DNA from 2 places in the Kineococcus gypseus genome. Region 2 is predicted to be linked to the other one. Evidence: riboswitches for the same ligand, from Rfam matches in the RefSeq annotation. Region 2 holds a riboswitch; the other holds the start of a gene.

Region 1 (14,405 bases), on a different contig from region 2:
TCCTCTCCCGGCCGGAGTTGGAGATCCAGGCCTCGGCGACCTCGTCGAAGACGTCCGTGGGCACGCCGCACACCTCGGCGACCATCTCCGGGGTGTAGCGGGAGAAGTGCCGCTTGAGGATCTGCCACACCGTGCGCGGGTGCTGCAGCGTCTCGTCGCGCCTTATGCCGCGGTGCTCGACCGCGGCCCCGCCGGCGCCGAGCTGGTGACCGCTCTCGCTCTCCTGGGCGCGCGCGGTCTCGTCCTCGTCGTCGCCGTGCTGCTCGCTGCCCTCGTACTGCCAGGAGGAGGTGTCGTAGGAGCGCTGCTCGGCGTCGAAGCCGGAGAAGAGCCCGTCGAGGTCCTCGGTGTCCCGGAAGTCCTCGCTGACGATCCACGAGGCGTTCGTGTACGCCGTGACGTACTCGCGGAAGTCCCGCTCCTGCGTCAGGACGCGGTTGACGATCGCGCCGAGGAAGACGATGTCCGTGCCGCTGCGGATGGGCACGTACGTGTCCGCCAGCGCGCTGGTGCGCGTGAAGCGGGGGTCGATGTGGATGACCTTGGCCCCGCGCGCCTTCGCCTCCATCACCCACTGGAACCCGACCGGGTGGCACTCGGCCATGTTCGAGCCCTGGATGACGATGACGTCGGCGTTGCTCAGGTCCTGCAGGTCACCGGTGGCCCCACCGCGACCGAACGAGGCACCCAGACCGGGCACCGTGGCGGAGTGTCAAATGCGCGCCTGGTTCTCCACCTGGATCGCGCCCATGGCGGTGAACAGCTTCTTGATGAGGTAGTTCTCCTCGTTGTCCAGCGTGGCGCCACCCAGGCTGGCGATCCCCATCGTGCGGTTCAGCTTGCGGCCCTGCTGGTCCGCGTCCTGCCACCCGCGCCGGCGCGCGTCGAGCACGCGGTCGGTGATCATCTCCATCGCCGTCTCGAGGTCCAGGTCGGTCCACTCGGTGGCGTAGGGGGCGCGGTACCTGATCGTGGTGACGCGCTGGTCGCCGTTGACGAGCTGCTCGCTCGCCGAGCCCTTCGGGCACAGCCGCCCGCGCGAGTGCGGGCTGTCCGGGTCGCCCTCGATCTGCACGACGCGCTCGTCCTTGACGTACACGCGCTGGCCGCAGCCCACGGCGCAGTACGGGCACACGGACTTCGCGACGCGGTCGGCCGTCGCGGTGCGCGGCCTGAGCTCCTTCGACCGCTTCGACTGGGTCGCGGCGCCGCGCCCCAGCGGGTCGTCGCCGGTCAGCTGGCGGTAGACCGGCCAGCCCTCGATCCAGGTGCGCACTCCCACGGCGCGAACGTACACCCGCACCGCCCCGGTGGCCCGTCGTGCGCGCGAGGCCGCGCGGGAGGACCGTGGGGGCGTCATCGACCGCCCGCGACACCGAGGAGCAGCACCGCATGGCCACGGTCCCCACGATCACCCTCAACGACGGCCGGCAGATCCCCCAGCTCGGCTTCGGCGTCTTCCAGATCGACCCCGCCGACACCGCGCAGGCGGTGCGCACCGCGCTGGAGGTCGGCTACCGCCACATCGACACCGCGGAGATGTACGGCAACGAGAAGGAGGTCGGCCAGGGCCTGCGCGACGCCGGCCTGGCGCGCGAGGACGTCTGGATCACCAGCAAGCTCAACAACGGCTTCCACGAGCCCGACGCCGCCCGCAAGGCGATCGACGGCTCGCTGGCCGCGCTGGACACCGACTACCTGGACCTCTTCCTCATCCACTGGCCGCTGCCCACCCTCTACGGCGGCGACTACGTCTCCACGTGGAAGGTGCTCGAGGAGGCGCACGCCGACGGCCGCCTGCGCTCGATCGGCGTGTCGAACTTCCAGCCCAGCCACCTGCGCCGCCTGCGCGACGAGGCGACGGTCGTGCCCGCGGTCAACCAGATCGAGGTGCACCCCTACTTCACCAACGAGGACGCCCGCGAGGCCAGCGCCGCGCAGCAGACCGCGGTCGAGGCGTGGTCGCCCATCGCGCAGGGCGCCGTGCTCGGCGACCCGGTGATCACCGAGATCGCGCAGCGGAACGGCAGGAGCCCGGCGCAGGTCACCCTGCGCTGGCACGTCGAGCGCGGCGACATCGTCTTCCCGAAGTCCTCCACGCCCTCGCGCATGGAGGAGAACTTCGCGCTGTTCGACTTCGAGCTGACCGGCGAGGACGTCGCGGCGATCTCCGCGCTCGACAAGGGCGAGGAGGGCCGCACCGGCCCGAACCCGGACACGTTCGACTACGTGCCCGACTGACGACCGGGCGCGGACCCCGCGCGGCGGTGGGCGGTGCGAGCACCGCCCACCGCCGCGCGCGCCGCCCGCCCGGGGCCGGTGCGCCCGAACGCGGGGCGCGGCGGCCCGGACGGGCGGACACTGCCCCTCGTGCCGATCGAGCCCGCGCCCCCGGCGCGCGAGGGGGGAGCCGCCGCACGGCCGGCGCCCTTCGCGTACGTCCTGATGGCGCACACCGACCCGGCGCGCGTCCTGGCCGCCGTGCGCCGCACCCGCTCGCTGTCGCCCTCGGCCGGCGTGCTGGTGCGCCACACCCGCGGCCCGGGGTTCCTGCGCGAGGAGGACCTCGCCGCGCTGGGGGCCGCGCAGCTGCACAGCCGCGTGCGGGTGCGGTGGGGCACGTGGTCGCTGGTGGCCGCGGTGCTGGAGGCGCTGGGCGAGGCCGAGCGCCGCTGGCAGCCGGCCGCCACGGTCGTCGTGTCCGGCCAGGACCACCCCGTGCTCGACCTGTCGGCGTGGGAGGAGCGCCTGCGCGCCGCGGGCACCGACGCCCTGCTGCGCCCGGACCCGCGCGAGTACCCCGAGCGGTACGCGTCCTGCTGGCACCCGGTGCCGGGGACCGGGGCGGCACCGCCCTGCTGGTGCCGCGCCGCGGCGCGCGCGAGCGACGTGCTCGCCGGGCGCGCCGGGCGCGGCCCGCTGCAGTTCGCCGGCGAGCGCACCCTGCTGCTGCGGCACGCGCGCACCGGCGGGGCACCGCCGGTGCCGCCGGGCCTGCGCTACCGCAAGGGCTCGCTGTGGGCGACGCTGTCGGCGCGCGCGGTCGAGCGGGTGCTCGCCGCGGCGCGCGACGAGCCGCTGCGCCGCTTCTTCGCCAGCACGCTGCTGCCCGACGAGTCGTTCGTGCACACCGTGCTGCGCGCCCAGGCCGACCTGCGCGTGGTGGACGGCCCGACCACCCTGCCGTTCTTCCCGCCGGGTGGCGCCTCGCACCCGCGCAGCGTGGTGCTCGCGGACCTCGACGCGGTGCGCCGCTCGGGAGCGGCGTTCACGCGCAAGGTCGTCAGCCCCGACAGCGACGCCTTCGTGCGGGCGGTGGACGCGCTGGTCGACCGCGAGCGCAGCGCCCCGGCGCGCTGAGCGCGCCGCACCACCGCGCCGGCCGCACCGCCGCGCCGGCCGCACCACCGGGGCGGCGGGGGCGAGGGAAAACCCGTGCGGGCGCCCCCGTCCCGGTGCCACCCTCCTGGCGCCGGCAGCGCCACCGCGGCCGGCGCACCGACGATCCGGGGGGATCCGTGGACCAGCACCAGCCGCACGACCGAGCGCACCCGAGGGGCGGGCCGCGCACGGGCCCCGACCACGCCCGGGGCCGCACCCGGGCACGCACCCGGGGGCGCGCCCGCGCCGCCGCCCTGCTCCTGGCCGCCGGTGCCGTCGCGGGGGGCGGCGCACCGGCGGCCTCGGCGGCCGGCGCGGCCGAGGCGGAGGTGCTCACGCCGGTGTGCTCACCGGACCTGCCGATCGAGCACCCCGGCTGCGCCGCGGGGCGCACCTACCGCGGGGCGCCGGCGCCCACCGGCGAGGCGGGCGAACTGGTGCACCTGAGCGGCCCGGACCGCTTCGCCACCGCCGCGGAGATCGCCGAGCACGGCTTCCCCGAGGCCGACGTGGCCGTCCTCGTCAGCGGTGAGGACGCGCACCTGGTCGACGCCCTCTCGGCCGCGCCGCTGGCGCGCAGCCTGGCCGCTCCGCTGCTGCTGGCCACGCGCGACGCCGTGCCGGCGGCCACCGCGGCCTACCTGCGCGAGCACGGCGTGCGCTCGGTCCTGCTGGTCGGCGGGCCCGGCTCGCTGGGCGAGCTGACGGGCAAGCGGCTGCAGACGCTCGGCGTCACCAGCGTCGGGCGCGTCGCCGGCGCCGACCGCTACGCCACCTCGCGGGCCGTGGCGGAGCTGCTGCCGCCGGCCGAGCACGGCTGGGCCGCGTCCGGGGAGCAGGCGCACCTCGTGGACGCCCTGGCCGCCTCGGGCCCGGCCGCGCGCCTGCGCGAGCCGCTCGTGCTCGTCGCCGACGACGACCCGATCCCCGCCTCGATCGCGCTGCGGCTGCTGGGGGTCACCTCCACCACGGTCGCCGGTGGCCCCGCGGGCGTGACGCCCGAGGCGCTGGCGCCGCTGCCCACCCCGCGCCGGGCCGAGGGTCTCGACCGCTACGGCACGGCGGCCGCCGTCGCGCTGGAGGGCGTCCAGCGCGGCGTGGACGCCGCGGACGTCGTGCTGGCCCCGGGTGAGCAGGCGCACCTGGTCGACGCCCTGGCCGCCGGGCCGCTGGGGCGCGCGACGCTGCTGGCGGCGAACGACCCCTCCGCGTACGAGGTGGCCGAGGCGTGGTTCGACACGCACGGCCTGGGTCGCGGCACCGCCGTGGGCGCCGTGGAGGTCGAGGGCGGCGACGCGTGACGCCCCGGCGCCGGCGCCCCACCGCCGGCGCCCCACCACCGGCGCCGCACGCCGGGCGGCGCGGCGCGGGACCGCTCAGGGCGGGTCCGCGCCGCGCACCGCCTCCTGCGCCAGCAGCGCGTCGAGGTCGGCGAGGCGGTCCAGCCCGCGCAGCGCCTGGCGCAGGCGCGGGTTGGCCGCCAGCCGCTCGCGGTGCGCGTGCAGGAACGCCCAGTACCCCGCGGTGTACGGGCACGCGCGCTCGCCCACGCGCACCCGCGGGTCGTAGCGGCAGCCGCCGCAGAAGTCGGTCATGCGGTCCACGTACGCACCGCCGGAGGTGTACGGCTTGGTGGCCAGCACCCCGCCGTCGGCGTGCTGGGAGACGCCGACGACGTTCGTGGTCATCACCCACTCGTAGCCGTCGACGAAGCTGCGGCGGAACCAGTCGGCCAGCTCGTCGGGCCGGTAGCCGCGCTGCAGCGCCCAGCCGCCCAGCAGCATCAGCCGCGGCACGTGGTGCACCCAGCCCTCCTCGCGCACGCCGCGCAGCGCGTGCGCCAGGCAGTTCGCGTCCACCACGCCGTCGTCGAGGCCGGCGAACCACTCCGGCAGCGGCTCGTGCGCGCCCAGGGCGTTGCTGCTGCCGTGCTCGGGACCCAGGTGCCAGTGCAGGTGCCACGTCCACGAGCGCCAGCCGACGACCTGGCGCACGAAGCCCTCCACGGAGGCCAGGCGCAGCCGGCGCGCGCGCCCGTGCTCCTCGGCGCGCCGGGCCACCTCCAGCGGGTCCAGCAGGCCCAGGTTCTGCGGCACCGACAGCAGCGAGTGCGCCATCCACGGCTGCCCGGCGAGCACCGCGTCCTCGTGGGCGCCGAACGCGTCCAGCCGGTGCTCGCAGAAGTGCTCCAGCGCGGCCAGCGCCTCGGCGCGGGTGACGGCGAAGCGGCGCGGGCCGTCCTCGCCCAGGAAGCGCACGCCCTCCTCGCGCACCATGCGGTCGAGGTCCTCGCGCACCTGCGCGTCCACCTCGTCCTCCACCGGCCACCACGGGTCGGGCACGTCCAGGCGCCCCGAGCGCGGCGGGGGTTCGCGGTTGAGCTCGTCGAGGTTCCACGTCCCGCCCACCGGGCCGCCGCGCCCGTCGAGCAGCAGGCCGTGGTGGCGGCGCACGTCGCGGTAGAAGTCCTCCATGAGCAGCCGGCGCCCGCCGCGCCCGCCCACCCAGTGCCGGAACTGCGGTTCGGAGACCACGAAGCCGCGCGAGGCCAGCACCCGCACGTCCGGGCCCGCCCCGCTGCGCGCCTCCCCGGCCAGCCGGCGCACCAGCCGGCGCGCGCCCCAGGAGGTGGGGTCGCACACGCTCACCGGCTCGTCGAGCGCCGCGAGCGCCTCGCGGTAGGTGCACGCGCGCACCAGCCGCGCCCCCGGCTCCAGGGCGCGGTGGCGCAGCGCGGAGAGCACCAGGTGCGCCTTGCGCCGGTGCACGGGGGCGCGGCGGAAGACGGCGGCGGACTCCACCAGCAGCACGCGCTGGTCCGGCGCGTCGAGGAAGTGCGGGCCGAGCTGGTCGGCGAAGAGCCAGCGCACCGTGCCCGGCGCGCGGGCGGGCAGCTCCTCGGGCGCCGGCCCGTCGGACCCGTCCGGCCCGTCGCCGGGGCCGGGGTCCGCGCCGGGGTCGGCGCCCGGGTCCGCGCCCGGGTCGAGGGCGGGGTGGGCAGCGGGGTCCACGGCGTCCACGGGGTCCGCGCCGCTCACCGCGCCTCGAACACCGCAGTCTCGCCGCGCGCGACGTAGCGCACCACCGGCCCCAGCCCGCGCCGCTCCACCTCCTCGCGGAAGTCCGACAGCGGGGAGCGGAAGACGCCGTAGTCGTCCACGTGCACCGGCACCGCCCGCGCCGGCTCGACGACCTGCAGCAGGTCCGCGCCCTGCACGCCGTCCATGGTGACGACCAGCCCGCCGGGCAGCGTGGTGCCGCCCAGGTGCAGCACGGCCAGGTCCACCTCCGGGTAGCGCAGCGGCAGCTCGCGCAGCTCGGGCACGTTGAGGGTGTCGCCGGAGACGTAGACGGTGAAGGCGGTGCGCCCCCCGACCGGCCCGAACTCCCACACGCTGCCCATCACCGGCGGCAGCACGCGCTGCCACGGGCCGGCGGCGTGCCGCCCCGGCGCGGCCGTCACGCGCACCTGCACGTCGCCGCGGCGCACGGTGTGCGAGTCCCACGTGGCCAGGCCGGTGACCCGCGTGAAGCCGTGCAGCCCGCTCAGGCGCCGGCGCGCGTGCGGGGTGGTCAGCAGCGGCACGTCGCGGCGCAGCCCGCGGCGCGCCACGCGGTCGAAGTGGTCGCCGTGCAGGTGCGAGAGGACCACCGCGTCCAGCGGCGGCAGCTCGCCGATCGACAGGGCCGGCTCGGTCAGCCGCCGCGAGAGGAGCCCGCGGCCCAGCCACGCGATCTGCCCGCGGTGCAGGAAGTTCGGGTCCGTCAGCAGCGTCAGCCCGCCGTAGCGCACCAGCGTCGTCGCGGTGCCGATGAAGGTCAGGGACAGCCCGTCCACGCCGTTCTCCACACCCGTCCCCTACCCGCGCGCACCCGCGCGAACCGGGCGGCTGGCTGGAGCGGGGACGCGGGCGGGGACGCGGGCGGGGGCGGACCCGCGGGAGGTTGCGCCCGGCGCGCGACGGGTAGGAGCACGGACGTGACCGAGCACCGAACGCCCCCGGAAGACCGGCAGCGCCTGCTGGCGGTCTACCTCAACGACCACTACGCCGGTGCCACCGCCGGGCGGGCCCGCTTCGCGCGCGCCGCGCGCAGCCACCGCGGCACCGACGCCGGGACGGTGCTGGCCCGCCTGAGCGAGGAGGTCGCCGAGGACCGGCGCACCCTGCTGGCCACGATGCGCGCGGTGGACGTGGAGCCCGAGCGCGGGCTGCAGGCGGTGGGGCGCGTGGTGGAGGCCGCCGGGGCGCTGAAGGGCAACGGCCGCCTCGTGCGCCGCTCGCCGCTGAGCTCGGTGGTCGAGCTGGAGCTGCTGCACCTGGGCGTGCTGGGCAAGGCGGCGGTGTGGCGGGCGCTGCGCGAGCTGGCCCTGGACGACGAGCGCCTCGACGCCGACGCGCTGCAGGAGCTGGTGCAGCGCGCCGAGCGCCAGGCCGCGGAGCTGGAGCACCTGCGGCGCAGCGCCGTCGTCGAGGCGCTGGGCACCGGTCGCGGCGGCGTCCACGGCGGCGGGCCCACGGCCGTGCCGCCGCAGGCCGGCTGAGGTGGCCTCCGGGGCGGGGGCCGCGGCGGGGGCCGGCGGACGGGTCGGGGCGCCGGGCGGTGGGCCGGGCGCCGCGCGCGGCTCGCTGCTGGCCGGGGCGCTGGTGGGCGTGGGCGTGGCCGCCTTCCTCGACGAGGTCGTCTTCCACCAGCTGCTGCACTGGCACCACTTCTACGACCGCTCCACGCCCGAGGCGGGCCTGGTCTCCGACGGCCTCTTCCACGCCGGCGGCTGGATCGCCGTGGTGGCCGGGCTGTTCCTCTTCGCCGACCTGCAGCGCCGGCGGGCCACCGCCCGAGGGCACCTGGTGGGCGCGGCGCTGCTGGCCTGGGGGCTGTTCCAGCTCTACGACGGCCTCGTCCAGCACAAGCTGCTGGGCCTGCACCAGGTGCGCTACGGCGTGGAGCTGCTGCCGTACGACCTGGCGTGGAACGCCGCCGGTGCGCTGGGGGCGCTGGCCGGGGCCGCGGTGCTGGCCCGGGCGCGGCGGCGCGCGCGGGCGTGAGCGCCGGGGCGGGCCCGCCGCTGCCGGTGGCGCTGGTGCTCGCGGCGCTGCTGCTGGGCGCGTACCTGGTGGCGCGCTCGCGCCTGCACCGGCGCGGGGACCGCTGGCCGCCGCGGCGCACCGCGGCCGCGGCCGGGGCGGCGCTGGCGGTGGCGGCGGCGGGCGCGGCGCCCGCGCTGGCCCCGGGCGCGCTGCCCGCGGGCGGCTTCCGGGCGCACGTGACCGCGCACCTGCTGGCGACGATGCTCGCGCCGCTGCTGCTGGCGCTGGCCGCGCCGGTCGTGCTGGCGCTGCGCGTGCTGCCGCGGCGCGCCCGGCGGGTGCTGGTGCGGCTGCTGCACGGGCGCTGGGCGCGCCTGGTGACGTGGGCGCCGGTGGCGCTGCTGCTGGAGGTCGGCGGGCTGTACGCGTTCTACCTGACGCCGCTGTTCGCGCTGGTGCACGAGCACGCCGCGCTGGGGGTGCTCGTGCACGTGCACACGGCGGCGGCGGCGTACCTGCTCAGCGCCGTGGTCACCGGCGCCGACCCGCTGCCGCGGCGCCCGGGCGTGGCGGCGCGCGCGGTGCTGCTGCTGGTGGCGGCGACCGCGCACGACGTGCTGGCGAAGCTGCTGTGGGCGCGCGGGGCGCCCGGCGGCGAGCACGCGGCCCACGCGGGCCACGCACCGGACCTCGCGGACGTGCGCGCCGGCGCCGAGCTGCTGCACGCGGGGGGCGCGCTCGTGGAGGTGCTCACCGCCGTGGCCCTCTTCGGCGCCTGGTACGCGCGCCGGGGCCGCCTGCTGCGGCGCGAGCGGGACGCCGCGCGGCTCAGCGCACGCGCTCGAGCAGCAGCACGGGGATCTGCCGGGGCGCGGCCGTGACCTCGTACTGCGCGAAACCGGGCATGCGGGTCTTCTGCTCCTCCCACACCCTCGAGCGCTCCTCGCCGGTGAGCTCGCGCACCCGCACGGGGAACGTCTCGGTGCCCACCTCGACCGTCGTCTCGGGCCGGGCCACCAGGTTGTGGTACCAGTCCGGGTGGGTGGGGGCCCCGCCCTTGGAGGCGAAGACGGCGTAGGCGCCGTCCACGTCCTGGTAGACCATCGGGCTGACCCGCTCGGCGCCGCTCCTGCGGCCCACGTGGTGCACGAGGATCATCGGGGCGCCCTCGAAGCGGCCCCCCACCCGTCCGCCGCCGGCCCGGAACTCCTCGACGACCGCGGCGTTCCAGCGGTCGGCCTGCGCCTTCAGCTCGGCGGGGTCCTGCGTCGTCTCGCTCACCGCTGCCTCCTGTCCGCGGCCCGGGCGGTCCGGGCGGCACCTCCAGGGTGCCGCCCGAACCGGACCGCGGTCCAGCCCGCGGCGGGACGGGCTCAGCCCTCGGCGAGGTCCTCCAGCGGCGGGCAAGAGCACACGAGGTTGCGGTCCCCGGCGGCGCCGTCGATGCGGCGCACCGGCGGCCAGTACTTCGCGCGCGGGTCCAGCCCGCCCGGGTAGACGGCCTCGGCGCGCGTGTAGGGGTGCTCCCACTCGCCCACCAGCGAGGCGGCGGTGTGCGGGGCGTGGCGCAGCGGGGAGTCCTCCACCGCCCAGCGGCCCTGCTCGATCTCGCGCACCTCCTCGGCGATGGCGAGCACCGCGTCGCAGAAGCGGTCCACCTCGGCGAGGTCCTCGCTCTCGGTGGGCTCGACCATGAGGGTGCCGGCGACGGGGAAGGACATCGTCGGGGCGTGGAAGCCGAAGTCGATCAGCCGCTTGGCCACGTCCTCGACGGTGACGCCCGTCGCCCGCGTCATCGGGCGAAGGTCCAGGACGCACTCGTGCGCCACGAGCCCGCCGGGGCCGCGGTAGAGGACCGGGAAGGCCCCCGACAGGCGCGCGGCGACGTGGTTGGCGCTGAGCACCGCCTGCACGGTGGCCGCGCGCAGGCCCTCGGCGCCCATGAGGCGCACGTACGCCCACGAGATCGGCAGGATGCCCGCGGAGCCGAACGGCGCGGCCGAGACCATCCCGACGCCCTCGGGGTCGGCGTCCGGGGTGGTGGCGGGCAGGAACGGCGCCAGGTGCGCGCGCACGGCCACCGGGCCCACGCCCGGGCCGCCGCCGCCGTGCGGGATGCAGAACGTCTTGTGCAGGTTCAGGTGGGAGACGTCCGCGCCGAAGCGGCCGGGGCGGGCCAGGCCCACCAGCGCGTTGAGGTTCGCGCCGTCGACGTAGACCTGCCCGCCGGCGTCGTGCACCAGCGCGCACACCTCGCGGATGGACTCCTCGTACACCCCGTGCGTGGAGGGGTACGTCACCATCAGCGCGGCGAGGTCGTCGGCGTGCTCGGCCACCTTGCGCCGCAGGTCCGCCAGGTCCACGTTCCCCTCGTCGTCGCAGGCGACGACGACCACGCGCAGCCCGGCCATGACGGCGCTGGCCGCGTTCGTGCCGTGGGCGGAGCTGGGGATCAGGCAGACGGTGCGGTGCGCCTCGCCGCGCGAGCGGTGGTGGGCGCGGATGGCCAGCAGCCCGGCGAACTCGCCCTGCGAGCCGGCGTTGGGCTGCAGCGAGACGGCGTCGTAGCCGGTGACCTCCGCCAGCCAGCGCTCGAGGTCGGCGACGAGCTGCGCGGTGCCGGCGAGCTGGTCGGCGGGCGCGTAGGGGTGCAGGTCGCTGAACCCCGGCCACGACAGCGGCTCGAGCTCGGTGGTGGCGTTGAGCTTCATCGTGCACGAGCCCAGCGGGATCATGCCGCGGTCCAGCGCGTAGTCGTCGTCGGAGAGGCGGCGCAGGTAGCGCAGCATCGACGTCTCCGAGCGGTGCCGCGAGAAGACCGGGTGGGTCAGGAACGCCGAGGTGCGCACCAGCGCGGCCGGCAGCGCGGGCTCCGGCAGCCCGGCGGCCGGCCGCGCGGTGGTCGGGTCGTCCCCGGCGGGGCGCAGGCCGAAGCCGGCCAGCGCGGCGGCGACCTGCTCGGGCCCGGTGGTCTCGTCGCAGGTGAGGCCGACGTGGTCCTCGTCGACCGGGCGCAGGTTCACGCCCGCCTCCAGGGCGGCGGCGACGACCGCGCGGGCCCGGCCGGGCACGCGCGCCAGGACGGTGTCGAAGAAGTCCTCGTGCACGACCTCCACGCCGCCGGCGCGCAGCGCGGCGGCCAGGTGCGCGGCGGTGCCGGCGACCCGCGCGGCGATCGCGCGCAGCCCCTCGGGGCCGTGGTGCACCGCGTAGCAGCCGGCCATGACGGCCAGCAGCACCTGCGCGGTGCAGATGTTGCTCGTGGCCCGGTCGCGGCGGATGTGCTGCTCGCGCGTCTGCAGGGCCAGGCGGTACGCGGGCCGGCCGTCGGCGTCCCTGGAGACGCCCACGAGGCGGCCGGGCAGGTTGCGCTCCAGTCCCTTGCGCACGGCCATGTACGCGGCGTGCGGGCCGCCGGCGTACATGGGCACCCCGAAGCGCTGCGAGGAGCCCACGGCGACGTCCACGCCGAACTCGCCCGGCGGGCGCAGCAGGGTCAGCGCGAGCAGGTCGGCGGCGGCCACGGCCACCGCGCCGCGCTCCTTGGCGGCGGCCACCACGGCGGCGAGGTCGCGCACCCGCCCGGAGGTGCCGGGCAGCTGCACGAGCAGGCCGAAGGGCGCCCGCTCCCCCAGCGCCGCCAGCGGCTCGGCGTCGTCGAGGTCGACGGTCACCAGCTCCAGGCCCAGCGGCAGCGCGCGGGTGCGCAGCACCGCCAGGGTCTGCGGCAGCACGTCGGCGTCCACGGCGAACACCGCGTCCGCGGGGGCCTTCGAGACCCGCCGCGCCAGCGTCATCGCCTCGGCCGCGGCGGTGCCCTCGTCGAGCAGCGAGGCGTTGGCGACGTCCAGGCCGGTCAGGTCGGCCACCGCGGTCTGGAAGTTCAGCAGGGCCTCCAGGCGGCCCTGGGAGATCTCCGGCTGGTACGGGGTGTACGCGGTGTACCAGGAGGGGTCCTCCAGCACGTTGCGGCGCACCACGGCCGGCGTGCGGGTGCCGTGGTAGCCCAGCCCGATCATCGAGGGCACCACCCGGTTGCGCCCGGCCAGCTCGCGCAGCGCGGCGGTCACCGACGCCTCGTCCAGGGCGGGCGGCAGCCGCAGCGCGCCGGGGCCGTCGAGGATGGAGGCCGGCACCGCGCGGCGCACGAGCTCCTCGGTGGAGGACAGCCCCGTCGTGGCCAGCATGCGGGCGGCCTCGGCGGCGTCGGGCCCGATGTGCCGGGCGGTGAAGGGCAGCGCGCCGGTGCGGGCGGCGGCGCCCCCACGCCCGTCCGGGGCGGCCGGGCCGGCGGTGGTGGCGGTCGCGGCGGTGGCGGCGGTGGTGCGGTCGGGCAGGGTGGAGGTCACGGTGGCTCCCGGGGTCGCGGCGGTCAGGACGCCCCCGTCTGTCGGCCCGCGCGTCGGGGCCTCCAGAGCGGCCTGTCCCCCGCGGTCCTTCCGCCTGAGAGGTTCCGGGGATGTTGCCCCTTCGGCGCCCCGGTCGCACCGGGGTCTCTCCCGCGCGGGATGCGCAGCCAGCTTCCACGACCACTGTAGGCCACGGCGCCCCGCCGCCCGGTATCCTCCCGCGGTGATCACCGTGGCCGTCTGCAGCGCGAAGGGCGGCGTGGGCAAGACGTCGGTGGTCCTGGGGCTGGCCTCCGCCGCCCTGCACCGCTCGCTGAGCACCCTCGTGGTGGACCTCGACCCGCAGGCCGACGCGACCTCGGGGCTGGACGTGACGGCCCAGCGCCCCCACGACGTGGCCGCCGTGCTGCGCACCCCCAAGCGGCGCGTGGCCGAGTCCGCGGTGGCGCCCAGCGGGTGGGTGGACGACCAGCCCGGCCTGCTCGACGTGGTGACCGGCTCGGCGGACTCGGCGGGGCTGGACGCCCCCGACCCCGAGGAGGAGGCCCTCGAGGCGCTGCGCCGCGCGCTGCGCCGGCTGGACGACCACGAGCTGGCCCTGCTGGACAGCCCGCCCTCGCTGGGCGCGCTGACCCGCTCGGCGTGGCGGGCGGCCGACACCGTGCTCGTCGTCTCCGACGCCAGCCGCTTCTCGGTGGCGGCCGTCGGGCGCACCCTGGACGAGCTGGCCGCCCTGCGCCCGGGCCCGCGCGTGGCGGGCGTGCTGGTCAACCGCTACTCCCCGCGCTCGGGCGAGCAGCGCTTCCGCCTGCAGGAGCTGCGCGAGCTCTTCGGCGACCTGGTGCTCGAGCCCGTGCCGGACCGGGTGGCCGTGCCGCAGTCCCAGGGCGCCGGCAGGCCCCTGCACGCGCTGCGCCCGGTGACCGCCCGCAGGCTGGCCGAGCAGTTCGACCGGCTCCTCGAGCACCTGCTGGAGCGGTCCCCGGGTGCCCCGGCTGGTCACGGGCGGTGAGGCGGGAGACACTTCAGGGAACCTGAACGGGTCGCCGGACGTCGACGTGCGAGGAGGGTGGCGACCCCCCGCGGTGCGCCGACGGCGCGCCGGTGGGGTCCCCGACCGCCGCAGTACCACTGCGCACGACCCAGCACCACCCAGCACGACTCAGCACCACCCAGCACCACCCCGCTCGCCGCGGGTCCGAGGAGGTTCCGTGCCGCCGAACAGCCCCGCCAACCGCGCCCGCCTGGTGCGCGCCGCGCGCACCGCCGCACCGCCGCCCCCGGGCGGCGCAGCCGCCCCCTCACCCGCTCCGCCCGCCCCGGCCAGCGCTGCGCCGGCGCCCACCGCCGGCGCCGCGCCCGTGCGCCACCTGGTGCCCGTCGGCCCGCTGCAGCGCGCGGGAGCGAGCGGGGCGGACACCACCCGCGTCCTGCAGCTGGTGGACGTGCTGCGCGCGCGCTGGGCGCGCGCCGGCGCCGACATCGCCACCCGCCTGCGCCCCGGGGTGGACGACGCCGCCCTGGACGCCGTCGAGCACCAGCTGGGCCTGCTCGTGCCGCGCGCCGCGCGCGCCTGGTGGCGCTCGGTGGACGGCGTGGAGCCCGTGCGCACCCGCTACCGCGCCAGCGCCCCCACCGTGGGCCC
Region 2 (14,405 bases):
GCGGGGCCATCGCCAGCTTCGCCCCCGTCATGGGCGAGGTCGTCGCCGGTGCGCGCGGCGGCCTGCCCGTGCTGGGCATCTGCAACGGCTTCCAGGTGCTGTGCGAGTCGCACCTGCTGCCCGGTGCGCTGGTGCGCAACGACCACCGCAAGTTCGTCTGCACCGACCAGCGCCTGCGCGTGGAGTCCACCGCGACGGCGTGGACGTCCGCCTTCGAAGCCGGCGCGGAGATCACCGTGCCGCTGAAGAACGGCGAGGGCGGCTTCGTCGCCGACGAGGACACCCTGGACCGCCTGGAGGGCGAGGGCCGCGTGGTCTTCCGCTACCTGGGCGCCAACCCCAACGGCTCCCTGCGCGGCATCGCCGGCATCGCCAACGAGCGCGGCAACGTCGTGGGGCTCATGCCGCACCCCGAGCACGCGGTGGAGGAGGGCTTCGGCCCCGGCACCGACGGGCTGGGGCTGTTCACCTCGGTGCTGACCGCGGGCCTGGCGGCGGTGGGCGCGTGAGCGCGCCCACGCAGCAGGGCGCGCGGGGCGCGCGCACCGCCGGCGCCCTGGACACCGTCGAGCGCGCCGCGGCCACGCCCGAGCGCGAGCAGCCGTGGGCCGAGCTGGGCCTGGAGGCGGACGAGTACGCCCGCATCCGCGACATCCTCGGCCGGCGCCCCACCGGCGCGGAGCTGGCGATGTACTCGGTGATGTGGAGCGAGCACTGCTCGTACAAGTCCTCCAAGGTGCACCTGCGCACCTTCGGCGAGCACCTCACCGAGGACATGAGGAAGTCCCTCATGGTCGGCATCGGCGAGAACGCCGGCGTGGTCGACATCGGCGACGGCTGGGCCGTCACCTTCAAGGTGGAGAGCCACAACCACCCCAGCTTCGTCGAGCCGTACCAGGGCGCGGCCACGGGCGTCGGCGGCATCATCCGCGACATCATGGCCATGGGCGCGCGCCCGGTCGCCGTCATGGACTCGCTGCGCTTCGGGGCGATCGACCACCCCGACACGGCCCGCGTCGTGCCCGGCGTGGTCTCCGGCGTCGGCGGCTACGGCAACTGCATCGGCCTGCCCAACATCGGCGGCGAGGTCGTCTTCGACCCCTCCTACCAGGGCAACCCGCTCGTCAACGCCCTGTGCGTGGGCGCCCTGCGCCACGAGGACCTGCACCTGGCCAACGCGCGCGGCGCGGGCAACCTCGTGGTGCTCTTCGGCGCGCGCACCGGCGGCGACGGCATCGGCGGGGTGTCGGTGCTGGCCTCGGAGACCTTCGAGGCCGGCGGCCCCAGCAAGCGCCCCGCGGTGCAGGTGGGCGACCCGTTCCAGGAGAAGGTGCTCATCGAGTGCTGCCTGGAGCTGTTCGCCGCCGGGCTGGTCGAGGGCATCCAGGACCTCGGCGGCGCGGGCCTCTCCTGCGCGACCAGCGAGCTGGCCAGCGCTGGCGACGGCGGCATGCTCGTGCACCTGGACCGCGTGCCGCTGCGCGACCCCTCGCTCTCGCCCGAGGAGATCCTCATGAGCGAGTCGCAGGAGCGCATGATGGCGGTGGTCACCCCCGCCAACGTCGAGGCGTTCCTGGCCGTGACGGCCAGGTGGGACGTCGAGGCCGCGGTCCTCGGGGAGGTCACCGACGGCGACCACCTCGTGGTGCAGTGGCACGGCGAGACGGTCGTGGACGTGCCCCCGCGCACCGTGGCCCACGAGGGCCCGGTGTACCAGCGCCCCTACGCGCGCCCGGGCTCCCAGGACGCGCTGCAGGCCGACGCCCCCACGGCGCAGCGCCTGCCGCGCCCCGGCACGGCCGCCGATCTGCGCGCCACCCTGCTGCGCATGGTCGCCTCCCCGAACCTGTGCAGCCGCGCGTGGGTGACCGACCAGTACGACCGCTACGTGCTGGGCAACACCGCCCTGGCCACCCCGGACGACGCCGGCGTGGTGCGCGTGGACGAGCGCACCGGCCTGGGCGTGGCGCTGAGCCTGGACGGCAACGGCCGCTTCACGAAGCTGGACCCGCGCACCGGCGCGGCGCTGTCCCTGGCCGAGGCGTACCGCAACGTCGCCGCCGCGGGCGCGCGGCCGCTGGCGGTCACCGACTGCCTGAACTTCGGCTCCCCCGAGGACCCCGGCGTCATGTGGCAGTTCGCCGAGGCCGTGCAGGGCCTGGCCGAGGCGTGCGAGGCGCTGGGCGTGCCCGTCACCGGCGGCAACGTCTCGCTGTACAACCAGACCGGCGACCGCGGCCTGGACTCCGCGGTCCTGCCGACCCCGGTGATCGGCGTGCTCGGCGTGCTGGACGACGTCGCGCGGCGCACCCCCTCCGGCTGGCGCGCGGCGGGGCGCAACCTGTACCTGCTGGGCACCACCCGCGACGAGCTCGGCGGCTCGGAGTGGGCCTGGGCCGAGCACGGCCACCTGGGCGGGCTGCCGCCCCGGCTGGACCTGGCGCACGAGGCGCTGCTGGCCGACGTGCTGGTCAACTGCTCGCGCGACGGCCTCGTCGAGGCCGCGCACGACCTCTCCGACGGCGGCCTGGCCCAGGCCCTCGTCGAGGGCTGCCTGCGCTTCGGGGTGGGCGCGCGCGTCTGGCTCGACGAGCTGGGCGAGCGCGACGGGATCGACGCCTTCACCGCGCTGTTCTCCGAGTCCGCCGGCCGGGCGGTCGTGGCCGTGCCGCGCGAGGAGGAGGTGCGCTTCACCGACATGTGCACCGCGCGCGGCCTGGCGCACCTGCGCATCGGCGTGACCGACGCGGCCGAGGGCGAGGAGCCCGCGCTGGACGTGCAGGGGCTCTTCGCCGTGCCCCTGGCCGAGCTGCGCGCGGCGCACACCGCGACCCTGCCGGCGCGCTTCGACGGCTGAGCCCGGCGGTCCCGCGGCCCACCGGCCGCGGGACCGCCGCCCGCTGGCGCCGGGGCTCCGCCGGGCTAGCGTGCGCCGGGTGAAGCCGTTCCTGCTGCTGGCCACCCGCGAGGACGACGGCGTCGCCGACGCCGAGCACGCCGCCGTCCTGCGGTACGGGGGCCTGGGGCCCGGCGAGCTGGTGCGCGTGCGCCTGGAGCGCTCGCCGCTGCCCGAGCTGGACCTGGACGGCTTCTCCGGCGTCGTCCTCGGCGGCAGCCCGTACTGCACGAGCGACCCCGAGGACGCCAAGTCGCCCACCCAGCGCCGCGTCGAGCGCGAGCTGTCCGCGCTGCTGGACCGCGTCGTCGACGGCGGGGTGCCCTTCCTGGGCGCCTGCTACGGCGTGGGCACCCTGGGCGTGCACCAGGGCGGGGTGGTGGACCGCGAGTTCGGCGAGCCCATCGGCGCGGTGCCGGTCACGCTCACCGCCGCCGGGCGCGAGGACCCCCTCTTCGCCGGCCTGCCCACCACGTTCGAGGCGTTCGTCGGCCACAAGGAGGCCCTGCGCGTGCCGCCGCCGCACGCGGTGGTGCTGGCGAGCTCGCCGGGCTGCCCGGTGCAGGCGTTCCGCGTCGGGCGCGACCTGTACGCCACGCAGTTCCACCCCGAGCTCGACGTGGACGGCATCGTCCAGCGCGTGGGCACCTACCGGCGCTCGGGCTACTTTCCGCCCGAGGAGCACGACGAGGTCGTCGCCCGGCTGCGCCGCGCGCGCGTGGAGGTCCCGCAGCAGCTGCTGCGCCGCTTCGTGGAGCGCTACCGGCGCTGAGCGCCCCGGGGAGCCGGGGCGCCCGCGGCCGCGCGACGGTCAGCGCGGGGGGTGCGATGTTCACCGCGAGGACCCCCGGCGGTCGACCGCCGGTCGTCGCCCGGGGTGACGATCCCGGCGTGCTCGACACCGCCCTCAGCCGCCGCTCCGTGCTGCGCGCGGGAGCGGCCGGTGCCGCCGCGCTCGGCGCCGCCGCCCTCTGCGCCGAGTCGGCCCTGGCCGCGGTCACCGAGGCCGCCCGCTCCGGGGTGTTCGGGTTCGGCGTCGCCAGCGGTGACGCGACCGCCACCGAGGTGCTCCTGTGGACCCGCGTGACCCCGCAGCCCGACGCGGTGCCGGGCAGCGGCGCAGGACCGGCGAGCCGCGTCGAGTGGGAGGTCGCCGCCGACGAGGGCTTCCGCAAGGTCGTCCGCAGGGGCAGCACGACCACCGACGCCCGCCGCGACCACACCGTCAAGGTCGTGGTCGGCGGCCTGGCGCCCTACACCCGCTACTGGTACCGGTTCCGCGCCGAGGGGGCCACCTCGCCCGTCGGGCGCACCCAGACCAGCCCCGACGAACCCGGGCGCACCCACGCCCTGCGGCTGGCCTTCGTCTCCTGCAGCAACTACACCGGCGGGTACTTCACCGCCTACCGCGGCATCGCCGCCCGCGACGACCTCGACCTGGTGCTGCACCTGGGCGACTACGTCTACGAGTACGGCAACACCCCCGCCGTGCCCGGGGTGCAGGGCTCCGGGGACCGCTACGGACCCCTCGCCCTCGTCGGGGTGCGCGACCACCAGCCGCCGGTGGAGGTGGTCTCCCTGCAGGACTACCGCGTGCGCCACGCCCTGTACAAGACCGACCCCGACCTGCGGGCCGCCCACGCCCGCCACCCGTGGGTCGTCGTCTTCGACGACCACGAGATCACCAACGACGCGTACGCCACCGGTGCGGAGAACCACGAGCAGCAGGACGACCCCGACACCCCCTACACCGGTCCGGGCGAGCCGGCCGGCGTGCGGGCCGAGGGCGACTTCCTCGCACGCCGGGCCCGGGCGTTCCAGGCCTACCGCGAGTGGATGCCGATCCGCGAGCCCGGCACCTGGCAGCCCGCCCCCCACCGCGGCGAGCAGTTCTTCCGCCGCTTCCGCTTCGGCGACCTCGCCGACCTCTCGGTGCTCGAGACGCGGCAGAACCGCAGCCGGCAGGTGCTCACGACGACGACGGGTGCCGGCGGCGTCCCCGCGGTCAACCCGGCGCTGGCCGACCCCTCGCGCCACCTGCCCGAGCCGGAGCAGCTCGCCTGGATCGCCGACGGGCTCGCGCGCAGCCGTCGCCCGTGGCACCTGCTCGGCAACCAGACCGTCCTCGCGCGGGTGTACGCGGTCCCGCGCGACGGCGTCGGCGTGCTGCCCGGGCAGGTCCTCAACGCCGACCAGTGGGACGGCTACCAGGCCGACCAGGCCGCGCTGCTGGCCGCCATGCGCAGCGCGGGCACCGACCCGGTGGTCCTCACCGGCGACATCCACTCCTCCTGGGCCAACGAGCTGCCCGAGCGGGCGGACGCGACGTACCCGGTGGCGGGGCGCTCGGTGGGCGTGGAGTTCGTCTGCCCGTCGGTCACCAGCGACGGCTTCAAGGAGCTCCTCGGGACGGCGGCCGCCGCTCGGGCCGCCACCACCGCGCTGCAGGCGGCCAACCCCTGGGTCCGCTACCTCGACGGCATCGGGCACGGCTACGCGGTGGTCGACGTGACGCCGCAGCGCGTGCAGACCGACTTCTTCTTCATCCGCAGCAGGGGGGACCACGGCCTGGTCCTGGACCCCCGCACCGACCCGGGAGCGCAGGCGACGTGGGAGAGCTCGTGGCAGACGGTCAAGGGGTCCCGCCGGGTCACCGGCCCGGTGGCGCAGCTGGGGGCGCGCAGCGACTCGCCGCGGACGGCGTCCCGGTGAGCGCGCAGCAGCCCGACCGGGTGGGGCGCCGCTCGCTGCTGCGGGCCGCCACCGCGGGGGGCGCCGCGGCGCTGGTGGGGGCGCCCGCCCCGCCCGCTGCCGCCGCGTCGTCGCCGGGGCAGCGCGTGCGCGTCTACGTGCTCGTGGTCGACGGCTGCAACCCGGACGAGTTCGGGTCGGCGTCCCAGCCGCGGATCGCCGCGCTGCGCGCGCAGGGCACCCTCTACCCGGCCGCGAGGTCGCTGCCGGTGATGGAGACCATCCCCAACCACGTCATGATGATGAGCGGGGTGCGCCCCGACAGGTCAGGCGTGCCCGCCAACGCCGTCTACGACCGCGTCGAGCGGGTCGTGCGCGACCTCGACCGGCCCACGGACCTGCGCGCCGGCACCCTCCTCGACAGGCTCCCGCAGAACGGCTTCGTCACCGCCAGCGTGCTCAGCAAGCGCTACCTGGTCGGCATCTTCGGCACCCGGGCCACGCACCGCTGGGTGCCTCCCGCCTACCTGCCGCTGACCGAGCACGCCCCCGACGCCACGACGGTGCCCGCGCTCGTCGACGTCGTCGACAGGTACGACCCGGACCTGGTCTTCTGCAACCTCGGCGACGTCGACAGGGTCGGGCACAGCGACCCCACCGGTCCGCTGCTGCCGCTGCCGGCGCTGCGCACCGCCGACCTCACCGCGACCGACGCGCTGGTGGGCACCTTCGTCGACCACCTCGTCGCGACGGGACGCTGGTCGAGCAGCGTGCTGGTGCTGCTGGCCGACCACGGCATGGACTTCTCGGTGCCCACGAACCTCGTCTCCGTGCAGCAGCAGGCGCTCGCCGGTCGCCCCGACCTGCAGGCGTCGGTGGTGATCGCCCAGAACGAGGGTGCCGACAGCATCACCTGGACCGGAGCCGCCGACCGCCGCCGCCAGGGGCTCGCCGACGTCGCCCGGCTCGTCGCGGCCCACCCCGGGGTGCTCTCGGTGCAGCAGCCCTCGGCGCTGCGGCTCGGGCCGGAGGCCGGTGACCTGGTGGCCTACGCGCGTCCGGGGTGGCGCTTCAGCGACCCGCAGGTGACCTCCAACCCGATCCCCGGGAACCACGGCCACCCGGCGACCGAGCCGATCCCCTTCCTCGTCACCGGGGGGCACCCGCAGCTGCGCCGCGGCGGCACCTCCTCCGCGCCGGCGCGCACGATCGACGTGGCCCCCACCGTCGCGGCGCTGTTCGGGCTGGGCGCACCGCGGGGCGGGTGGGACGGCACCGCCCGCCTGGACGCCTTCAGCACGCTCCCGCGGGCACGGCCCCGCTGACGAGGCTCCGCTGACGGGGCCCCGCTGCCGCCGCGGCCGGGCGTCGGCGCCCGGCCGGCGGGAGTGCCCGGACGGGCTCGTCGGCGACGCGGTCGCCCGTGGCCGCGCCCGCGCGCGGCGTGCTCAGTGGCTGGTGGTGCCGCGGCGCGACTCCAGCACCGGGTCCACCAGCCGCTCGACGACCAGGCCGGTGGCCACGGCCGCCACGGCCGCGTGCAGCACCTCCACCACGCCCTCCCCGCGCCGCCAGGTGCGCGGGGGCGCGCCCGCGCCGGTGGCGTTCTCCAGCGTCTGGTCCACCAGGACGCGCGTCAGCGTCTGCGCGACGTTCCCGCGCACCCCGACCAGCCCGCTGACCCGCCACACCCCGCGCAGGGCGCCCAGCGCCACGCTCGTGCCCACCAGCGCGGCGGCCGTCGCCGCGGCGGGGCGCTCGTCGTCGCCGGGGGAGCGGCCCAGCAGCAGCAGCAGGGTGCGCCCGGGCACGTGGGAGGCCGGCCGGCCGGTGACGGCCCGCTCGGCGCGCTGGCCCAGCGCCATCGCGCCCGCACCCGCCAGCCCGGCCAGCGAGCCGATCGCCGCCGCGCGCCCCAGCACCGCGCGGCGCCCGCCGCCCGCCTCCCGCACCGTCAGCTGCACGGCGCCACCCTGCCGCCCCCGGCCCGCCGGCGCCAGCGCCCGCCGCGCTCGGTGCCGGGCGACGCGCTCGAGTGGTGCTCCGCCGTCGCGGGTGCCACCGTGTGCCCCGGACCGCTGTCCGGAGGGACCGCGCGGTCCACCTCGACGGCGCGCTCCGACGAGCATGTGACAGGTCGCGCCGCGCGCGACCGTCTCGCGCACCCGCCGCGGTGCGCGAGCGCGACGACGTGGAGGGTTCAGCCGTGAGCCGCATCACCATCGGGTCCGCCCCCGACTCCTGGGGCGTCTGGTTCGCCGACGACCCGAAGCAGACCCCCTGGCACCGCTTCCTCGACGAGGTCGCCGAGGCGGGCTACGAGTGGATCGAGCTGGGCCCGTACGGGTACCTGCCCACCGACGCCGCCCGCCTCGCCGACGAGCTGGCGGCCCGGCGCCTGAGGGTCTCCGCCGGCACCGTCTTCGCCGCGCTGCACCGCCCGGGCCGCTACGACGAGGCGTGGTCGCAGGTCGAGCGGGTCGCCGCGCTGACGCGCGACCTCGGCGGCACCCACCTCGTCGTCATCCCCGGGCAGTGGCGCAGCGACACCACGGGCGAGGCGCTCGAGCCGCGGACGCTGGACGAGGACGGCTGGCGGCGCCTGACCTCCGGGGCGGACCGCCTGGGCCGCGAGGTGCTCGAGCACTACGGCCTGCGGATGGCGTTCCACTCCCACGCCGACACCCACGTCGACACCCAGGAGCAGGTCGAGCGGTTCCTGGAGCTGACCGACCCCGAGGTCGTCGGGCTGTGCCTGGACACCGGCCACGTGGCCTACTCCGGCGGCGACAGCCTGCAGCTGATCCGCGAGCACCCCGAGCGCATCGCCTACGCGCACCTGAAGCAGGTCGACCCGCAGGTGGTGGCGAAGGTCCGCCAGGACGACCTCGGCTTCGGCGACGCCGTCGCCCTGGGCGTGATGGTCGAGCCGCCGCGGGGCGTGCCGGACATGCCGCCGGTGCTGGAGGCGCTGGAGGGGCTGGGCCGCGACGTCTTCGCCGTCGTCGAGCAGGACATGTACCCCCTGGACTCCTTCGACCAGCCGCTGCCCGTGGCGCGGCGCACGTACAGCTACCTGCGCGGTTGCCGGTGACGCGGTGCAGGACCGCGCCGGCCCGCTCGACGCACGGAGGGAACCCGATGAGCACCCGGAAGTCCACCGCCCTGGCCCTGGCGACCGCCCTGGCCCTGGTCCTGGCCGGCTGCGGCACCGGGGGCCGGGCGCAGGACGACGCCCCGGAGCAGGGCGCCCCCGCCGGCGGGGAGCGGCGCGACCTCAGCTTCGCGGTCGTCGTCCACAGCAACCCCGACGGCTCCTTCTGGAACGTCGTCAAGCGCGGCGCCGAGGACGCCGGCCTGCAGTTCGGCGTGGAGGTGACGGTGACCGGGGACCCGGAGGGCTCGCGCCAGGGCACGCTCGTGCAGTCCGCGCTGGCCGACGACCCCGACGGCCTGGTGGTCTCCACGGCCAACCCCGACGCGCTGCGCCCGGCCCTGCAGCAGGCGGTGGAACAGGGCGTGCCCTTCGTCACCATCAACTCCGGCGCGGAGCGCTCCGCCGAGCTCGGCGCCATCGGCCACGTCGGCCAGACGGAGGTCGTCGCCGGCCGCGGCGCCGGCGAGCGGCTGCGCGAGGCGGGCGTGACGCACCTGCTGTGCCTGGTGCACGAGGCCGGCAACGTCGGCCTAGAGCAGCGCTGCCAGGGCATCGCCGAGACCGCCGGCGGCGAGGTGGAGAACCTGCAGGTCGACCTCAACGACCCGGCCTCCATCGAGGCCAACGTCAACGGCGCGCTGCTCGGCGACCCCACCGTCGACGGCGTCATCGGCCTGAACCCCTCGGTCACCACCGCGGCGCTGGCCGCCGTGGAGAGCTCCGGGGCCGACGTGCAGGTCGCCAGCTTCGACATCGACCAGGACGTCCTCGGCGCCATCCGCGACGGGCGGGTGCTGTTCACCGTCGACCAGCAGCAGTACCTGCAGGGGTACCTGCCGATCGCCGCGCTGGTGCTCAACCACGACAACCTCAACACCGTCGGCGGAGGGCTGCCGGTGCTCACCGGCCCGTCGTTCATCACCCGAGAGAACGTCGACGCGGTCTCCGACCTGGTGCAGCGGGGGACCCGGTGAGCGTGACGCCGGGAGCCACCCGCGGCCCGCGCACCGCCGCCGCGGCCGGCGCGGGGCGCGACGACCGCCTCGTCGCCGTGGGCGCGCTGCGGCGCTTCTGCATGTCGCCGGAGTTCGGCTCCGGCGCGGCGGCCGTCGTCGTCTTCTGCGCGTTCTGGGCGTACGCGCCGGTCTTCGCCTCGCGCAGCGGCATCGCGAACTTCCTGGACCCGGCGGCGAACCTGGGCATCATGGCGGTGGCCGTGGCGCTGCTGATGATCGGCGGGGAGTTCGACCTGTCCGCCGGGGTGCTCATCGGCTCGACCGGCCTGGTCACGGCCCTGACCACGACGCTGCTGGACGTGAACGTGTGGCTGTCGATGCTCGTGTCGCTGGGCTTCGCGCTGCTCGTGGGGCTCTTCAACGGCCTGGTGGTGCACCGCACGAAGCTGCCCAGCTTCATCATCACGCTGGGCACGATGTTCATGCTGTGGGGCCTGAACTACGCCGTCACGCAGCGGCTGACCAACCAGGTGACGGTCGGCGGGCTGTCGGAGTACAACGGCTACGACAGCGCCCACGCGGTCTTCGGCTCCTCCTACGCCGGGTTCCAGGTCTCGCTGCTGTGGTGGGTCGGCCTCACCGCCGTCGGCGTGCTGCTGCTGACCCGGACCCGCGCCGGCAACTGGGTCTTCGCGGTGGGCGGCAACGCCGCCGGCGCCCTGGCCGTGGGCGTGCCGGTGCTGCGCGTGCGCCTGGGCCTGTTCCTGGGCACCGCCGCGTGCGCGTGGCTGGTGGGCCAGCTGACCGTCGTCAGGTACTCCTCGGCCACCGTCACCACCGGCATCGGCAGCGAGTTCTACTTCATCATCGCCGCCGTGATCGGCGGGTGCCTGCTCACCGGCGGCGCCGGCTCGGTGCTGGGGGCCTCCATCGGTGCCCTGATCTTCGGCATGGTGCAGCAGGGCATGCCGCTGGCCGGCGTGCCCAGCGAGTTCTTCCGGTTCCTGCTCGGCGCGATCCTGCTCGCCGCGGTGCTCGTCAACCTGGCCCTGAAGAACCGGGCGCAGAGGGTGCGCTCGTGAGCGCCCCCGTGCTGCAGGTGCGCGGCATCGGCAAGTCCTTCGGCCGCGTCGAGGCGCTCAAGGACGTCTCCTGCGCCGTGCGCGCCGGCGAGGTCACCGCCGTGCTCGGCGACAACGGCGCCGGCAAGTCCACCCTCATCAAGGTCCTCTCCGGCGTGCACCCGCCGGACAGCGGCGAGTACCTCGTCGACGGCGAGCCGGTCCGGCTGTCCTCCCCGCGCGACGCCCTCGCGCGCGGCATCGCCACGGTCTACCAGGACCTCGCGCTGGCCCCGCTCATGCCGGTCTGGCGCAACTTCTTCCTCGGCGCCGAGCCGGCCACCCGCGGCGGGTGGCTGCGCAGGCGCTCGGCCAAGCAGGTCGTCGTGGACGAGATGGCCGCCATGGGCATCGACCTGCGCGACCCCGAGCAGCCGGTGGGCACCCTCTCCGGCGGCGAGCGCCAGGTCGTCGCCATCGCCCGCGCGATCCACTTCGGCGCCCGCGTGCTCATCCTCGACGAGCCGACCTCGGCCCTGGGGGTGCGCCAGTCCGGCGTGGTGCTCAAGCGCGTCGTGCAGGCGCGCGAGCGCGGCCTGGGCGTCGTGCTCATCACGCACAACCCCGACCACGCGCACCTGGTGGGGGACCGCTTCGTGCTGCTGCAGCGCGGGCGCACCACCGGCGAGCACCTGCGCGCCGACATCACCCGGGACGAGCTGGCGCGCGAGATGTCCGGCGGCGCCGAGCTGGAGGAGCTGCGGCACGAGCTGCGCGAGCACGGGGCCTGAGGTCCCGTCGGCACCACCCCACCCGCCGCGGGCGCCCCCGCGGACCCCGCCGCGGGCCCCTCGCGGCACGCACCCCAGCACCAGGAGCGGAGAGCGCATGAGCACGGCCACGAGCACCACCGCCGAGGGCACCACGGCCGAAGGCACCACCGTCGAGGGCACCACCGCCGAGAGCACCGCCGCCGCGCCGCCGCGCCCGGCCCGCGCGCGCGACCTGCGCGTGGCCGTGCTCGGGGTCGGGGTGATGGGCCGCGACCACGCGCGCCGCCTGGCCCGGCTGACCAAGGGCGCCGAGCTGGTCGCCGTCAGCGACGCGGACGCCGACCGCACCGAGGCCGTGGCCGCCGAGCTGGGCGCGCGCGCCGTGCACGGGGCCGCCGCCGCGATCGAGGACCCCGGCGTCGACGCCGTCGTCGTGGCCACGCCGGGCCACACCCACGAGGACCTGGTGCTGCGGGCCCTGGCCGCCGGCAAGCCGGTGCTGTGCGAGAAGCCGCTGACGACCTCCCCGGAGGGCTCGCGCCGGGTCGTCGAGGCCGAGCGGGCCCTGGGCCGCCGCCTCGTGCAGGTCGGGTTCATGCGCCGCTTCGACGCCGAGCACGAGCAGCTGCGCCGCCTGGTCACCTCCGGCGAGCTCGGCAGGCCGCTGATGCTGCACTGCGTGCACCGCAACGCGAGCACCCCGCCGGGGTTCACCTCCGAGATGCTCGTGCTGGACTCCCTGGTGCACGAGGTCGACGCGGCCCGGTTCCTGCTGGGCGAGGAGGTCACGGCCATCACGGTGCTGTCCCCCGGGCGCACCTCGCACGCCCCGCGCGGGGTGCAGGACCCGCAGTTCGTCCTCATGGAGACCTCCGGCGGCACCCTGGTGGACGTGGAGGTCTTCGTGAACTCCACCACCGGCTACGTGGTGCGCAGCGAGCTGGTCGGCGAGCTCGGCACCGCGCGCACCGGCCTGGAGGTCGGCGTGCTGCGCCAGTCGCGCACCGGCTGGGGCGGCGGCGTCGCGGCCGACTTCCGCGAGCGCTTCGCGGCCGCGTACGACACCGAGCTGCAGCGCTGGGTGGACGCCGTGCGCAGCGGCGCCGGCGTCGACGGCCCCGGCGCCTGGGACGGCTACGCCGCCGCGGCGGTGTGCGCGGCGGGCGTGGAGTCGCTGCACACCGGCCGCCGCGTCGAGGTGGACCTCGGCCAGCGCCCCTGATCGCGGGCCCGCGCCCCTGACCCCGGGCCCGCGCGCCGGGCGGTGGCTGGTGGTGGCGGGCGCCGCTGTGCGACGCTCGCGGCAGCACGCACAACCGCACATCGCACGGCCACGCACCCGGGCGGGAGAGCCCCGACGCGCACCAGCGGCGGGCACCGAAGGAGCAACCACCCCGGAACCTCTCAGGTCCCCAGGACCGCCACGGGCAGGCCGCTCTGGAAAGCAGGGTCCCCACGACCCTCACCGACGGGGAAAGCGCCGCGCGCGCGAAGCTCTCAGGTGCCGCGACAGAGGGGGTCCGCGCAGCCGCACCGGGCGGCTGCGCCCGGAAGGAGCGCCCGTGTCCCGCCCGTCCCCCCTGCACGAGGCCCACGCCGCCCTCGGCGCGGCGTTCACCGACTTCGCCGGCTGGTCCATGCCGGTGCGCTACGCCTCCGACCTCGCCGAGCACCGCGCCGTGCGCGCCACCGCGGGCCTGTTCGACCTCTCGCACATGGGCGAGGTGCGCGTCAGCGGTGCGCAGGCCGGCGAGGCGCTGGACGCCGCGCTCGTCGGGCGCCCCTCGGCGATGCCGCTGGGCCGGGCCGCCTACGGGCTGATCGTCGACGAGGACGGCGGGATCCTCGACGACCTGGTCACCTACCGCCTCGGCGAGCACGAGTTCCTCGTCGTCGCCAACGCCTCCAACGCCGGGCTCGTCGCCCGCGAGCTGGCCGCGCGCGCCGCCGGGTTCGACGCCGTCGTCGCCGACGAGTCGCCGGCGACGGCGCTGCTGGCGGTGCAGGGGCCCACCGCGGCGCTGATCGTCGGTGAGCTCGTCGACGCCGACCTCGCCGCGCTGGGCTACTACCGCTGCACCCCGGCCGCGCTGCGCACCGCCGCCGGCGCCGTGCGGGTGCTGCTGGCGCGCACCGGTTACACCGGCGAGGACGGCTTCGAGGTGCTGCTGCCCGTGGAGCACGCGGGCGCCGCGTGGGAGGCGCTGCTAAACGCCGGGCGCGTGCACGACGCCGTGCCGTGCGGTCTGGCCTGCCGCGACATCCTGCGCCTGGAGGCGGGCATGCCGCTGTACGGGCACGAGCTGAGCCGTGAGGTGGACCCGTACACCGCGGGCCTGGGCCGCGTGGTCAAGCTCGACAAGCCCGGCGCCTGGACCGGTCGCGAGGCCCTGGAGCGCCTGGCGCGGCGCGCGCCCGAGCGGGTCCTGGTGGGCCTGCGCGGCACCGGCCGGCGCGCCGGGCGCGAGGGCTACGCCGTGCTGCACGGGGACCGCCGCGTCGGCGTGGTCACCAGCGGCGCGCTCTCGCCCACCCTGGGCCACCCGGTGGCCATGGCGTACGTCGAGGCCGCCCTGGCGCAGCCCGGCACCGCCCTGGCCGTGGACGTGCGCGGGCGCCCCGAGGCCGTCGAGGTCGTCGAGCTGCCCTTCTACCGCCGGGCCCGGTGAGCGGCGTGGCGGTCGGCGTGCTGGACCTGTTCTCCATCGGCATCGGCCCCTCCAGCTCCCACACGGTCGGGACGATGCGCGCGGCCCTGCGCTTCGCGCGCGCCCTGGCGGCCGAGGGGCTGCTGGAGCGCGCGGCGGCCGTGCGGGTGGACCTGCACGGCTCGCTGGGCGCCACCGGGCGCGGCCACGGCTCCGACACCGC

The links. Region 2 has a riboswitch for glycine ahead of gcvT (glycine cleavage system aminomethyltransferase GcvT). Riboswitches for the same ligand answer to the same signal wherever they lie in the genome.
Region 1: another riboswitch for glycine. It lies ahead of gcvP (aminomethyl-transferring glycine dehydrogenase); the one in region 2 lies ahead of gcvT (glycine cleavage system aminomethyltransferase GcvT).

The regions. Positions count from the first base shown of each region.
Region 1 is NZ_JBJLRD010000007.1:97,376-111,780, reverse strand. It holds partial or broken gene fdh (formate dehydrogenase) at 1-1,282, opposite strand, end outside; gene ACRYMN_RS04205 (aldo/keto reductase) at 1,393-2,241, shown strand; gene ACRYMN_RS04200 (core-2/I-branching beta-1,6-N-acetylglucosaminyltransferase family protein) at 2,371-3,360, shown strand; gene ACRYMN_RS04195 (cell wall-binding repeat-containing protein) at 3,519-4,682, shown strand; gene ACRYMN_RS04190 (cryptochrome/photolyase family protein) at 4,758-6,275, opposite strand; gene ACRYMN_RS04185 (MBL fold metallo-hydrolase) at 6,416-7,231, opposite strand; gene ACRYMN_RS04180 (hypothetical protein) at 7,361-7,924, shown strand; gene ACRYMN_RS04175 (DUF2243 domain-containing protein) at 8,010-8,429, shown strand; gene ACRYMN_RS04170 (cytochrome c oxidase assembly protein) at 8,426-9,292, shown strand; gene ACRYMN_RS04165 (nitroreductase family deazaflavin-dependent oxidoreductase) at 9,240-9,692, opposite strand; gene gcvP (aminomethyl-transferring glycine dehydrogenase) at 9,785-12,649, opposite strand; glycine riboswitch at 12,833-12,923, opposite strand; gene ACRYMN_RS04155 (ParA family protein) at 12,984-13,772, shown strand; gene ACRYMN_RS04150 (SMI1/KNR4 family protein) at 13,972-14,405, shown strand, end outside.
Region 2 is NZ_JBJLRD010000047.1:1,430-15,834, reverse strand. It holds gene purQ (phosphoribosylformylglycinamidine synthase subunit PurQ) at 1-509, shown strand, start outside; gene purL (phosphoribosylformylglycinamidine synthase subunit PurL) at 506-2,857, shown strand; gene ACRYMN_RS16210 (glutamine amidotransferase) at 2,937-3,668, shown strand; gene ACRYMN_RS16205 (alkaline phosphatase D family protein) at 3,788-5,608, shown strand; gene ACRYMN_RS16200 (alkaline phosphatase family protein) at 5,605-6,912, shown strand; gene ACRYMN_RS16195 (hypothetical protein) at 7,036-7,551, opposite strand; gene ACRYMN_RS16190 (sugar phosphate isomerase/epimerase family protein) at 7,794-8,681, shown strand; gene ACRYMN_RS16185 (sugar ABC transporter substrate-binding protein) at 8,729-9,718, shown strand; gene ACRYMN_RS16180 (ABC transporter permease) at 9,820-10,782, shown strand; gene ACRYMN_RS16175 (ATP-binding cassette domain-containing protein) at 10,779-11,552, shown strand; gene ACRYMN_RS16170 (Gfo/Idh/MocA family protein) at 11,650-12,756, shown strand; glycine riboswitch at 12,878-12,956, shown strand; glycine riboswitch at 12,967-13,054, shown strand; gene gcvT (glycine cleavage system aminomethyltransferase GcvT) at 13,097-14,203, shown strand; gene ACRYMN_RS16160 (L-serine ammonia-lyase) at 14,209-14,405, shown strand, end outside.